One region of the Cedecea sp. B1(4) genome, then DNA from elsewhere that is predicted to be linked to it. Evidence: predicted binding sites of a transcription regulator. Region 1 holds the regulator's gene; the other holds the start of a gene.
What was found. The regulator LexA, encoded in region 1, represses DNA repair genes until DNA is damaged. The targets are predictions, from matches to a motif close to TNCTGTATGTACATACAGNA.
Positions count from the first base shown of each region.

Region 2: ACR6JA_RS04525 (YebG family protein) is a predicted target of LexA. The motif match lies at 4,209-4,228, and genes of this name have one in related genera.

Region 1 covers NZ_JCAHMZ010000012.1:33,849-39,787, reverse strand. Annotated here, with positions in the region: gene ACR6JA_RS20400 (cupin domain-containing protein) at 1-169, opposite strand, end outside; gene zur (zinc uptake transcriptional repressor Zur) at 265-777, shown strand; gene ACR6JA_RS20390 (CsbD family protein) at 853-1,062, opposite strand; gene dinF (MATE family efflux transporter DinF) at 1,298-2,632, opposite strand; gene lexA (transcriptional repressor LexA) at 2,709-3,317, opposite strand; gene ACR6JA_RS20375 (diacylglycerol kinase) at 3,427-3,795, opposite strand; gene plsB (glycerol-3-phosphate 1-O-acyltransferase PlsB) at 3,927-5,939, shown strand, end outside.
Region 2 covers NZ_JCAHMZ010000002.1:225,003-230,941, forward strand. Annotated here, with positions in the region: gene zwf (glucose-6-phosphate dehydrogenase) at 1-92, shown strand, start outside; gene edd (phosphogluconate dehydratase) at 359-2,170, shown strand; gene kdgA (bifunctional 4-hydroxy-2-oxoglutarate aldolase/2-dehydro-3-deoxy-phosphogluconate aldolase) at 2,223-2,864, shown strand; gene purT (formate-dependent phosphoribosylglycinamide formyltransferase) at 2,930-4,108, opposite strand; gene ACR6JA_RS04525 (YebG family protein) at 4,244-4,594, shown strand; gene ACR6JA_RS04530 (tellurite resistance TerB family protein) at 4,718-5,392, shown strand; gene ptrB (oligopeptidase B) at 5,517-5,939, shown strand, end outside.

The sequences.
Region 1 (5,939 bases):
AGGTTCTGCGGCCCGGAGGAATACGCTCATGGTGAATCCCAAGGCGGGTTAAACCGAAATTACGGGCCAGAGGAGCGCCAATAGAAAACAGCTCCGCGCTGTCCGGGTAAGTTGCGTCATCCTCGCCTTCCAGCTCGCGCCAGTGACGAATACAATCAGGTTTTTGCATCACTTCCTCCTGAGTAGATAGGGTCAGTATGTACCAGGATTCGGCGTTTTATCCGCATTATGGTAAAGTATTGCGTCAATGACCGGGAGAGGCTGATGGATACCACAACTTCGCAAAACGTGTTAGCTCAGGCTGAAAAGCTCTGCCTGCAACGCAATGTACGCCTGACGCCACAGCGTCTCGAGGTTTTGCGCCTGATGGCCGAGCAAACCGGGGCCATCAGCGCTTATGACCTGCTGGATCTCCTGCGCGTTAGCGAGCCACAGGCTAAGCCTCCAACGGTTTATCGCGCGCTGGATTTTCTGCTGGAGCAGGGTTTTGTGCACCGCGTGGAATCCAACAACAGTTACGTGCTGTGTAATTTTATCGATCATCCAACCCACTCTTCCGCCATGTTTATCTGCGACAGATGTGGGGCCGTGAAAGAACAGGCCGCTCAGGGTGTGGAAGATATTATGCAGAAACTGGCGTCCAAAATGGGGTTTGCCCTGCGCCATAACGTGATTGAAGCCCACGGATTGTGCGCTGATTGCTCGGAAGTTGAAGCCTGTAGCCACCACGGCGCCTGCGATCACGATCATTCAGTACAGCCGAAGAAAAAGCGTTAAGAGGGAGTGGTACATCCCTGTACCCGGGCAGGATTGGTCTTACTTACTGATTAGCACATATGAGGGTCCGCCAGATTACCAGCGGTAATTGCTCCCGGACTCCCAGTCCTTCACTTCTTTCTCTGCCTGGTCTTTGGCGTAGCCATAGCGTTCCTGGATTTTACCCACCAACTGGTCACGCTTCCCTTCGATGACGGTCATATCGTCATCGGTCAGCTTACCCCATTTCTCTTTGATCGTGCCTTTGAACTGCTTCCAGTTACCGCCGATTTCGTCCTTATTCATCATCATCTCCTCATCGTTCGGTTTAGATTTTCGCATCCGGACTGCAGGATGCTGACTTTCTGGAAAACATCCACTGTCTGCTGGATGTAAAGGTAATTGTAGACAAGGATTCTGAGTTAAATTTAAAACTCAGAATCTTTAACCATTATTAAAAGCGATGGAACGCTGATTCCTCATCTTAGAAACGAGAAATCAGCACGACAGGAGCAGGGTTAACGAAGGCCAGGAAGTTCGATCAATGGCCGCCCGATGTAGCGAACCAGGTATTATTACGCCAGTGGCGCCGCCAGATGACGCCAAGCGACAGGCCACGCAAGGCCAGAAACACCGCCAGAGACAGCCACAGGGCGTGGTTACCCCACAAAGGCAACGTAAGCATCGTCACGCCAAAGCCCAGCGCCGCAACCGCCATGCTGTTACGCATTTCGGCACCCCGCGTCGCGCCGATAAACATGCCGTCAAGCAGGTAACACCAAACGCCCACGACCGGCAGAATAACCTGCCAGGCAAGGTAATGATTTGCGAGAACACGAAGCTCCGGCAGGGAGGTAAGCAGCGCGACAATTTGCCCCCCAGCAAAAGCATAAATAGCGGCAAATGCTATCGCAACCAGCCCCGCCTGCCTGCACGCAGCCCCCCAAACTTCGAGCAACTGCCCACGGTTACGCGCCCCGTAAGCCTGCCCTGAATGGGCTTCTACGGCGTAAGCAAAGCCGTCCAGCGCATAGGCGGTAAAGGTCAACAGCGTCATCAGCACGGCGTTAACGGCGACAATTTCGCTGCCGAGACGCGCACCAAAAATGGTGATTGAAGCAAAGCAAATTTGCAGCAGCAGCGAACGCAGCATAATGTCGCGGTTGAGGGCCAGCAGCTTGCGTAAGTCCCCTTGCCAGGCCGTTTTGAGTCTAGCCCAACTGATGCCCCGCAGCTTCAGTACCTTCCGCACCATCACCAGGCCGATGATAAACGTCGCATATTCGGACACCGCCGTGGCCAACGCCGCCCCCTGCACGTTCATGTGCAGTCCCATCACCAGCCAGAGGTCGAGCACGATATTAATCAGGTTGCCGACGACCAACAGGATGACCGGCGCCCGCGCATACTGAACGCCCAACAACCAGCCTAACAGCACGAGATTAGCCAGTGATGCTGGAGCGCTAAGCCAGCGGATCTCCAGGAACCGCCTTGCCTGATACAACACCTCGTCATTACCGCCAACAACGTGCAGAGCAAGGTTGATCAGTGGATAACGCAGAACCACGATAGCCAGCCCGGCGATCATCGCCAGCATCAGGGGTTGAACCAGCGCGCGCGCCAGCCGCTGCGGATCGTTCGCACCAAACGCCTGTGCCGTTAACCCGGTGGTGCTCATGCGCAGAAAAAGCAGCAGCATAAAGAGAAAACTGGTCGCCGTTGCGCCGATAGCCACCCCGCCGAGATAGGTCGGGCTATCAAGATGGCCAATGACCGCCGTATCGACCAGGCCCAGTAACGGAACGGTGATGTTGGAAAAAATCATCGGCAGCGCAAGCCGCCACAGCGCACCATCCGTTGACGAAAAGAATCGCATGGGAATGATCCAGAGGAAAAAAGAGAGGTGTTTAGGCAGGTGGCACGGCAGAGTTACCGCACCACCGGAAGAGGTGTTACAGCCATTCACCGTTGCGGATCACCCCGACGGCCAGGCCTTCAATGCTAAAATTCTGCTCGCGAAGATCGACCACAATAGGCTGGAATTCGCTGTTTTCCGGCAGCAGGTGCACGGTGTTACCCTGCTTTTTCAGGCGTTTTACGGTCACTTCATCGTCGATACGCGCGACAACGACCTGGCCATTACGCACGTCCTGGGTTTTGTGAACGGCTAATAAATCACCGTCCATGATACCGATATCTTTCATCGACATGCCGCTGACGCGCAGCAGGAAATCGGCATTCGGCTTGAACAGAGAAGGGTCAACCTGGTAGTGGCCCTCGATGTGCTGTTGCGCCAGCAGCGGCTCACCGGCGGCAACACGGCCCACCAGCGGCAGGCCATTTTCTTCTTCAACCAGCAGACGAATGCCGCGTGATGCACCAGAAACAATCTCGATGGCACCTTTACGTGCCAGCGCTTTAAGATGCTCTTCCGCGGCGTTTGGAGAACGGAACCCCAGACGTTGTGCAATTTCGGCGCGCGTAGGTGGCATGCCGGTCTGGTTAATATGATCCCGAATGAGATCAAACACCTCTTGCTGCCTGGTAGTTAGTGCTTTCATTCCGCCCCCTGGGTGTTTATACAGTCATGCTGTGAGTATATACAGGCCCGGGCGATTTTGAAACCACAAATTAAGCAAAAAACCAGCGACTTAAACTATTCTGGAAGTGCTATCGCAAATGTGACCAAAGCAAGGTGGCCCAGGTCGCAACCGCAAGGATAATCGCTATCAATACCGCGGCCGAACCCATATCTTTGGCTCGCCCTGAAAGCTCGTGGTACTCGGTGCCGACACGGTCAACCAGCGCTTCAATGGCGCTGTTGAGGATTTCGACAATCATCACCAAAACAACCGAGCCAATCAGTAAAATACGTGTGATGGGGTCCACGTCCAGCCAGCAGGCGATGATGACAGCGATAACCGCCGCTACGCCCTCCTGACGAAAGGCGGCTTCGTTGATCCAGGCCGCACGTAGCCCCTTCCACGAGTAGCCTGCAGCCTTAATAATGCGGGTGATGCCGGTGGTATTATTCGCCATTCAAGGAAACCTTTTTAAATATTGAGCATCAATGCTCGCTGAGTCTAAATCGCAGCGCCACAGAAATTCCCCAGAGTTTCTGATATCCTTGCGGCGCATTTGCATTATTAACCTGAGGCTTTACATCATTTATGTCAGGCTGGCCAAGAATTTACTACAAATTACTGAATTTACCATTAAGCGTTCTGGTAAAGAGCAAGTCTATCCCGGCGGATCCCCAAACCGAACTCGGTCTGGACCCTTCACGCCCCATCATGTACGTCCTGCCCTACAATTCTAAGGCAGACTTACTGACGCTGCGTGCTCAATGTCTGGATCACGATCTGCCCGACCCGCTGGAACCTCTGGAAATTGACGGCGTACTGCTGCCGCGCTACGTGTTTATCCACGGCGGGCCGCGCGTCTTCACCTATTACACGCCAAAAGAAGAATCGGTAAAACTGTTCCACGATTATCTGGATCTGCACCGCAGCAATCCCGATCTCGATGTACAGATGGTGCCGGTTTCCGTGATGTTCGGCCGCTCGCCAGGGCGCGAAAAAGGTGAAATCAACCCGCCTTTACGCACGCTGAACGGCGTCCAGAAATTCTTTGCGGTTTCCTGGCTGGGTCGCGATAGCTTCGTGCGTTTCTCGCCGCCGGTTTCGCTTCGGCGCATGGCAACCGAACACGGCACGGACAAGATTATTGCCCAAAAATTGGCTCGCGTGGCGCGCACTCACTTTGCCCGCCAGCGCCTGGCCGCCGTTGGCCCGCGCCTGCCGGTTCGCCAGGATCTCTTCAACAAGCTGCTGGCGTCAAAAGCGATTGCCCGCGCGGTAGAAGATGAAGCTCGCAGCAAGAAAATCTCCCACGAAAAAGCGCAGCAAAACGCCGTCGCTCTGATGGAAGAGATTGCCGCGAACTTCTCCTACGAAGCCGTGCGTCTGACGGACCGCGTTTTAGGGTTAACCTGGAACCGCCTCTATCAGGGCATTAACGTGCATAACGCCGAACGCGTGCGCCAGCTTGCCCATGATGGCCACGAAATCGTCTATGTGCCCTGCCACCGCAGCCACATGGACTATCTGCTGCTTTCCTACGTGCTTTATCACCAGGGGCTGGTTCCGCCGCACATTGCCGCCGGGATCAACCTGAACTTCTGGCCAGCAGGGCCGATTTTCCGCCGCCTGGGCGCGTTCTTTATTCGCCGTACCTTCAAGGGCAACAAGCTTTACTCCACGGTATTCCGCGAATATCTGGGCGAGCTGTTCAGCCGCGGCTATTCCGTTGAATACTTTGTCGAGGGTGGCCGCTCCCGTACCGGCCGTTTGCTGGATCCTAAGACTGGCACGCTGTCGATGACCATTCAGGCCATGCTACGCGGCGGCACCCGCCCGATCACTCTGGTGCCGATTTACATCGGGTACGAGCACGTCATGGAAGTGGGCACTTACGCGAAAGAGCTACGCGGTGCGACCAAAGAAAAAGAGAGCTTCATGCAGATGGTGCGCGGCCTGAGTAAGCTGCGCAACCTCGGCCAGGGTTACGTTAACTTCGGCGAACCGCTGCCGCTGATGACCTACCTGAACCAGCATGTTCCGGAATGGAAAGACTCTATCGATCCGATAGAAGCAATTCGCCCGGCCTGGCTGACGCCAACGGTGAATGATATCGCTGCCGATATCATGGTGCGTATCAACAACGCAGGGGCCGCTAACGCCATGAACCTGTGCTGTACCGCGCTGCTTGCTTCACGCCAGCGTTCGCTGACCCGTGAACAGCTTACCGAACAGCTCGACTGCTACCTGAACCTGCTGCGCAACGTGCCGTATTCTCCGGACGCCACCGCACCAACTGTTTCCGCTGACGCGCTGATCGACCACGCGCTGCAGATGAACAAGTTCGAGGTGGAGAAAGACACCATCGGTGACATCATCATTCTGCCGCGCGAGCAGGCCGTGTTGATGACCTATTACCGCAACAACATCATGCACATGCTGGTGCTGCCGTCGCTGATGGCGTCCATCATTACTCAGCATCGCCACATCTCGCGCGCGGAGCTGCTGCGTCAGATAGAAGTCATTTACCCGATGCTGAAAGCCGAGCTGTTCCTGCGTTGGGAAAAAAGCGAGTTGGGCAGAGAAATTGATGCGCTGATCGCC
Region 2 (5,939 bases), on a different contig from region 1:
CGCCGAAACCTTACCAGGCCGGTACTTGGGGGCCGGTGGCTTCCGTGGCGATGATTACCCGCGACGGCCACTCCTGGAACGAATTTGAGTAACAGGCTGTGAACATGGCCGGTCAAAAGTCGCTAACAAATGGATCTTATTTTACCGGTAACATGATCTAACACAGAAGTGGCATAGTTTTTTATGAATAATAGCCCCGCGTGGATTCACCCGCGGGGCTTTTTTATTTACACTAGCTGAAGCGTTTTTGCTCCCGGCATCAAGTCTAATGGGCTACGATGGGCAACAAAGCTGCTTTCATCAGCTCTAAACATGACGGTATCAATGCGGGAGAACAGCCACTTTCTGAGGAACTTCTATGCATTCAAATTTGTTACGGGTAACATCGCGTATTATCGAACGCTCCCGCCCAACGCGCGAAGCCTACCTGGCACGCGTTGAGAAAGCCCGGAGCAACACGGTTCACCGCTCGGAACTTGCCTGCGGTAACCTCGCGCATGGTTTCGCTGCCTGCCAGCCGGACGATAAGGCGGCGCTGAAAAGCATGTTGCGTAACAATATTGCGATCATCACGTCCTACAACGACATGCTCTCCGCCCATCAGCCGTATGAACATTACCCTGAGCAAATCCGTAAGGCGCTGCATTCCGTGGGCGCGGTGGGGCAGGTTGCAGGCGGTGTCCCGGCGATGTGTGACGGGGTGACTCAGGGTCAGGATGGTATGGAGCTTTCGCTGCTGAGCCGGGAAGTGATTGCCATGTCTACCGCCGTTGGTCTTTCCCATAACATGTTCGACGGGGCGCTCTATCTTGGCGTGTGCGACAAAATCGTGCCGGGATTGACGATGGCCGCGCTGTCCTTTGGGCATCTCCCTGCCGTCTTTGTGCCATCAGGCCCGATGGCCAGCGGCTTGCCGAACAAAGAAAAAGTCCGCATTCGCCAGCTTTATGCGGAAGGTAAAGTTGACCGCCTCGCGCTGCTGGAAGCGGAAGCTGCCTCTTATCACGCGCCGGGGACCTGTACTTTCTACGGCACGGCGAATACCAACCAGATGGTGGTTGAGTTTATGGGCATGCAGTTGCCGGGGTCGTCGTTTGTTCAGCCTGATGCAGAGTTGCGTCACGCGCTGACGGACGCAGCGGCGCGCCAGGTCACTCGCCTGACCGGCAACGGCAACGAATGGATGCCTCTCGGGAAAATGATTGATGAGAAAGTGGTGGTGAACGGCATTGTTGCACTGCTGGCTACCGGCGGCTCGACGAACCACACCATGCATCTTGTTGCGATGGCTCGCGCTGCCGGGATCATTATTAACTGGGACGACTTCTCCGAGATCTCCGAAATTGTGCCGCTGCTGGCTCGTTTATATCCTAACGGTCCTGCCGACATTAACCACTTCCAGGCGGCTGGCGGTGTGCCGGTGCTGCTGCGTGAGCTGCTGAAAGGTGGCCTGCTGCACGAAGACGTTAACACCGTGGCCGGTTTTGGCCTGCATCACTACACCATGGAGCCGTGGCTCGACAACGGTCAGCTTGCCTGGCGTGAAGGCGCGAGCCAGCCGTTGGATAGCGACGTTATTGCCACTATGGAAAAACCGTTCTCCCGTCACGGCGGAACCAAAGTGCTGAGCGGGAATCTGGGCCGGGCGGTGATGAAAACGTCAGCGGTACCGGTAGAAAATCAGGTGATTGAAGCGCCGGCGGTTATTTTTGAAAGTCAGCATGACGTATTACCTGCCTTTGAAGCCGGCAAACTGGACCGCGATTGTGTTGTTGTCGTCCGCCATCAGGGGCCAAAAGCGAACGGCATGCCAGAATTGCATAAACTTATGCCGCCGCTTGGAGTATTATTGGACCGCTGTTTCAAAATTGCTCTGGTGACAGATGGAAGACTGTCCGGTGCCTCAGGGAAGGTGCCTTCCGCAATCCATGTTACCCCGGAAGCATACGACGGCGGGCTGCTGGCGAAGGTGCAGGATGGCGACATTATTCGCGTCAATGGCCAAACGGGCGAGCTAACGTTGCTGGTCGATGAAGCCGTACTTGCGGCGCGCACTGCTTATCACCCGGATCTCAGCGCCGAGCGCGTAGGGACCGGTCGGGAGTTATTCGGCGCATTGCGCGAACAGCTTTCGGGCGCTGAACAAGGCGCAACCTGCATTAAATTTTAAGCCCGCGGCAGTAATGCCCGGAACAGATTAAAAGTGGCTAAGAGGCGCTCAGATGAAAAATTGGAAAACTACAGCAGAACAGATCCTGAAAACCGGTCCGGTTGTGCCGGTTATTGTTGTTAACAAGCTGGAGCATGCGGTGCCAATGGCGAAAGCGCTGGTGGCCGGTGGCGTCCGCGTGCTGGAAGTCACGCTGCGTACAGCTTGTGCTATCGATGCCATTCGTGCGATTGCGAAAGAAGTGCCTGAAGCCATTATCGGCGCGGGCACTGTGCTGAACCCGCAGCAGCTTGCGGAAGTGACCGAAGCTGGCGCGCAGTTTGCCATCAGCCCGGGTCTGACCGAGCCGCTGCTGAAAGCCGCGACCGAAGGCACCATTCCGTTGATCCCAGGCATCAGCACCGTGTCAGAACTGATGCTGGGGATGGACTACGGCCTGAAAGAGTTCAAATTCTTCCCGGCTGAAGCCAACGGTGGCACTAAAGCGCTGCAGGCCATCGCAGGACCGTTCTCTCAGGTGCGTTTCTGTCCAACCGGGGGGATCTCTCCGGCTAACTACCGCGATTACCTGGCGCTTAAAAGCGTGCTGTGCATCGGTGGTTCCTGGCTGGTTCCGGCCGATGCGCTGGAGGCGGGCGACTACGACCGGATCACTAAGCTTGCCCGTGAAGCGGTAGAGGGCGCTAAGCAGTAAGCCATAAAAAAGCCCGCAGTACGCGGGCCCAATGACTCAATCGCCCTCATTTGAGGGCGATTTTTTTATCCTTCAACTTTTACCTGAGCGGCTGACGTCACGGCCCTTGTCACTGCCTCATCGACACTGTTACCGGTTGCCAGCGCCACGCCCATGCGGCGTTTACCTGCGATCTCCGGCTTACCGAACAGGCGAACCTGTAAACCGCCGCCCAGCGCAGCTCCCACGTTACTAAATTTAACGTTATCGCTTTGCAACTCAGGCAGGATCACCGCCGATGCGGCAGGGCCATACTGACGAATTTCGCCGACAGGCAGGCCGAGGAAGGCGCGAACGTGCAGCGCAAACTCAGACAGATCCTGTGAAATCAACGTCACCATGCCGGTGTCGTGCGGGCGAGGGGAGACTTCACTGAAAATCACCTCATCGCCGCAGACAAACAGCTCAACGCCGAACAGGCCGTGGCCGCCCAGAGCGGTAACCACTTTTTCAGCAATCTCTTTCGATTTTGCCAGCGCGATGTCGCTCATCTGCTGTGGCTGCCAGGATTCACGGTAGTCGCCCTCTTCCTGACGGTGCCCGATAGGCGCGCAGAAATGCACGCCGTCAACGGCGCTGATGGTCAGCAGGGTGATTTCAAAATCAAAATTGACCACGCCCTCAACGATAACGCGGCCTTTACCGGCCCGCCCACCTAGCTGGGCGTATTCCCAGGCTTTTGCCAGTTGGTCGGCTGTGCGGATGAAGCTCTGGCCTTTGCCGGAGGAACTCATCACCGGTTTAACAATGCACGGCAAACCAATCTCCTGCACGGCCTGGCGGAAAGCGTCCTCACTGTCGGCGAAGCGGTAACTCGACGTGGGCAACTGGAGTTCTTCTGCGGCCAGGCGGCGGATCCCTTCGCGGTTCATAGTGAGTTTGGTGGCGCGGGCGCACGGCACCACTCGCTGACCCTGGGCTTCAAGCTCCAGCAGGGCATCGGTGGCAATGGCTTCAATTTCAGGAACGATAAAATCGGGCATTTCGGCGGCGACAAGCGCTTTTAGCGCCGCGGCATCCAGCATGTTAATGACGTGGCTGCGGTGTGCGACGTGCATTGCCGGCGCATTTGCGTAGCGATCGACGGCGATAACTTCTACCCCGAGGCGCTGACATTCAATGGCCACTTCTTTACCCAATTCACCGGAACCCAGCAGCATAACTCGCGTAGCTGCCGGGCGCAGAGCGGTTCCCAACGTTGACATGTGATTTAGCCTTAACAAAGAAAAAGACCGCAGTAGTATAAACGAAAACGTTTGCGTTGGCAGCGGCTTTCCGGCTTGTGTGATAAAATGAATGGCGATATACTGGATAAATAAACAGGTAAACGGAGCTGCAAAATGGCGGTCGAGATTAAATATGTTGTAGTGAGAGAGGGACAAGAAAAAATGGCCTTTGCCAGTAAAAAGGATGCTGACGCTTACGACAAAATGCTGGATCTGGCTGAAGTCCTCGGCGACTGGCTGCAGCAAAGCCCGATTGCGCTGGATGAAGGGCAGAGCGACACCCTGGCGATGTGGATGGCGGAAAACAAGGATCTGCTGGCGGGCGTATTGAAAAACGGCAAGCTGCCAGAGCCTGAATTAAGTCAGTTTGAGCCAGACGCAGAGTCCTCAGCGCTTGAACAATCGCCAACTGCGGAAGACAACGTCAGCGAGCACCCTGGACGTAAACGCACTAAAGCCGCCTAATTCGGCTTGGGTGCAAGCGCCGGGCAGCCGGCGCGATTCTTTTCCCATCTTTAGCGCTGTCCGACGTTTCTTGACGTCCTGTGACCTACTCTCGACGAGTTAAGTCAACAGAGGATCTCCGTCATGAATAACTGGTTACAGCAGCTTCAGTCGCTCCTGGGGCAATCTACTTCTCCTCAATCTTCACAGCCTGCAGCCGGTAATAGCTCTGAAGGGATCGGTAAACTTCTGGTGCCGGGGGCGCTGGGCGGATTAGCCGGGTTACTGCTGGCGAGTAAATCGTCCCGCAAGTTGTTAACAAAATACGGCACCAGTGCGCTTCTGGTCGGCGGCGGCGCCGTGGCCGGAAGCGTGCTATGGAACAAATACAAGGAGCGGGTTCGCCAGAGCCAGCCCGTTTCCACAGGCTGGAGTGAGCCGCACTCGTCGGTTGATGTTCGTACCGAAAGATTAATTACCGCGCTGGTTTTTGCGGCGAAAAGCGACGGCCATATCGATGCAAAAGAGCGTCAGTTTATTGAGCAACAGCTGCGTGAAGTCGGTATCGACGGGGAAGGTAAAGCGCTCGTCGAACGGGCGATCGACAGGCCGTTAGATCCTCACGGGCTTGCACAAGGTGTGAGAAATGAGGAGGAAGCGCTGGAGCTTTATTACCTTAGCTGCACGGCTATCGATATCGATCACTTTATGGAACGTAGCTACCTGAGCGCTCTGGGCGATGCGCTAAACATACCGCCGGATGTCCGCTCCGGTATTGAGCAAGATATTCAACAGCAAAAACAACCGCTCGCGGTGTAATCCTCCTGCAACCAGCCTGTGCCGGGTTTCTCCCGGCATTTTCTTTTAATCCTTCATGTTCCGCTTGCAAGCCCGGCTGAATTTGCCACCCTTACGGGGTGTTAAACGGAAAATGATGAAAGTGATGCCGCCAAAAGCCAAAAAAATACCTCACGCTATGACGCTGCATGGCGATACCCGCACGGATAACTATTACTGGCTGCGGGATGATGACCGCGCCGATCCCGATGTGCTGAAATACCTTGAGCAGGAAAATGATTACGGGAAAAGGATCATGGAGAGCCAGCGCGCGCTGCAGGATCAACTGCTCAAAGAGATGATCGCTCGCGTTCCTCCTCGCGATGTTTCCGCCCCGTATGTGAAGAACGGCTATCGCTACCGCCAGGTGTATGACAAAGGGAATGAGTACGCGATTTATCAGCGGCAATCTGCGGTCAGAGAAGAGTGGGGCGAGTGGGACGTTTTGCTGGATGCCAACCAGCGTGCCGCCTATAGCGAGTTCTACACCATGGGGGGATTTGCCATTACGCCGGACAATGCCGTGATG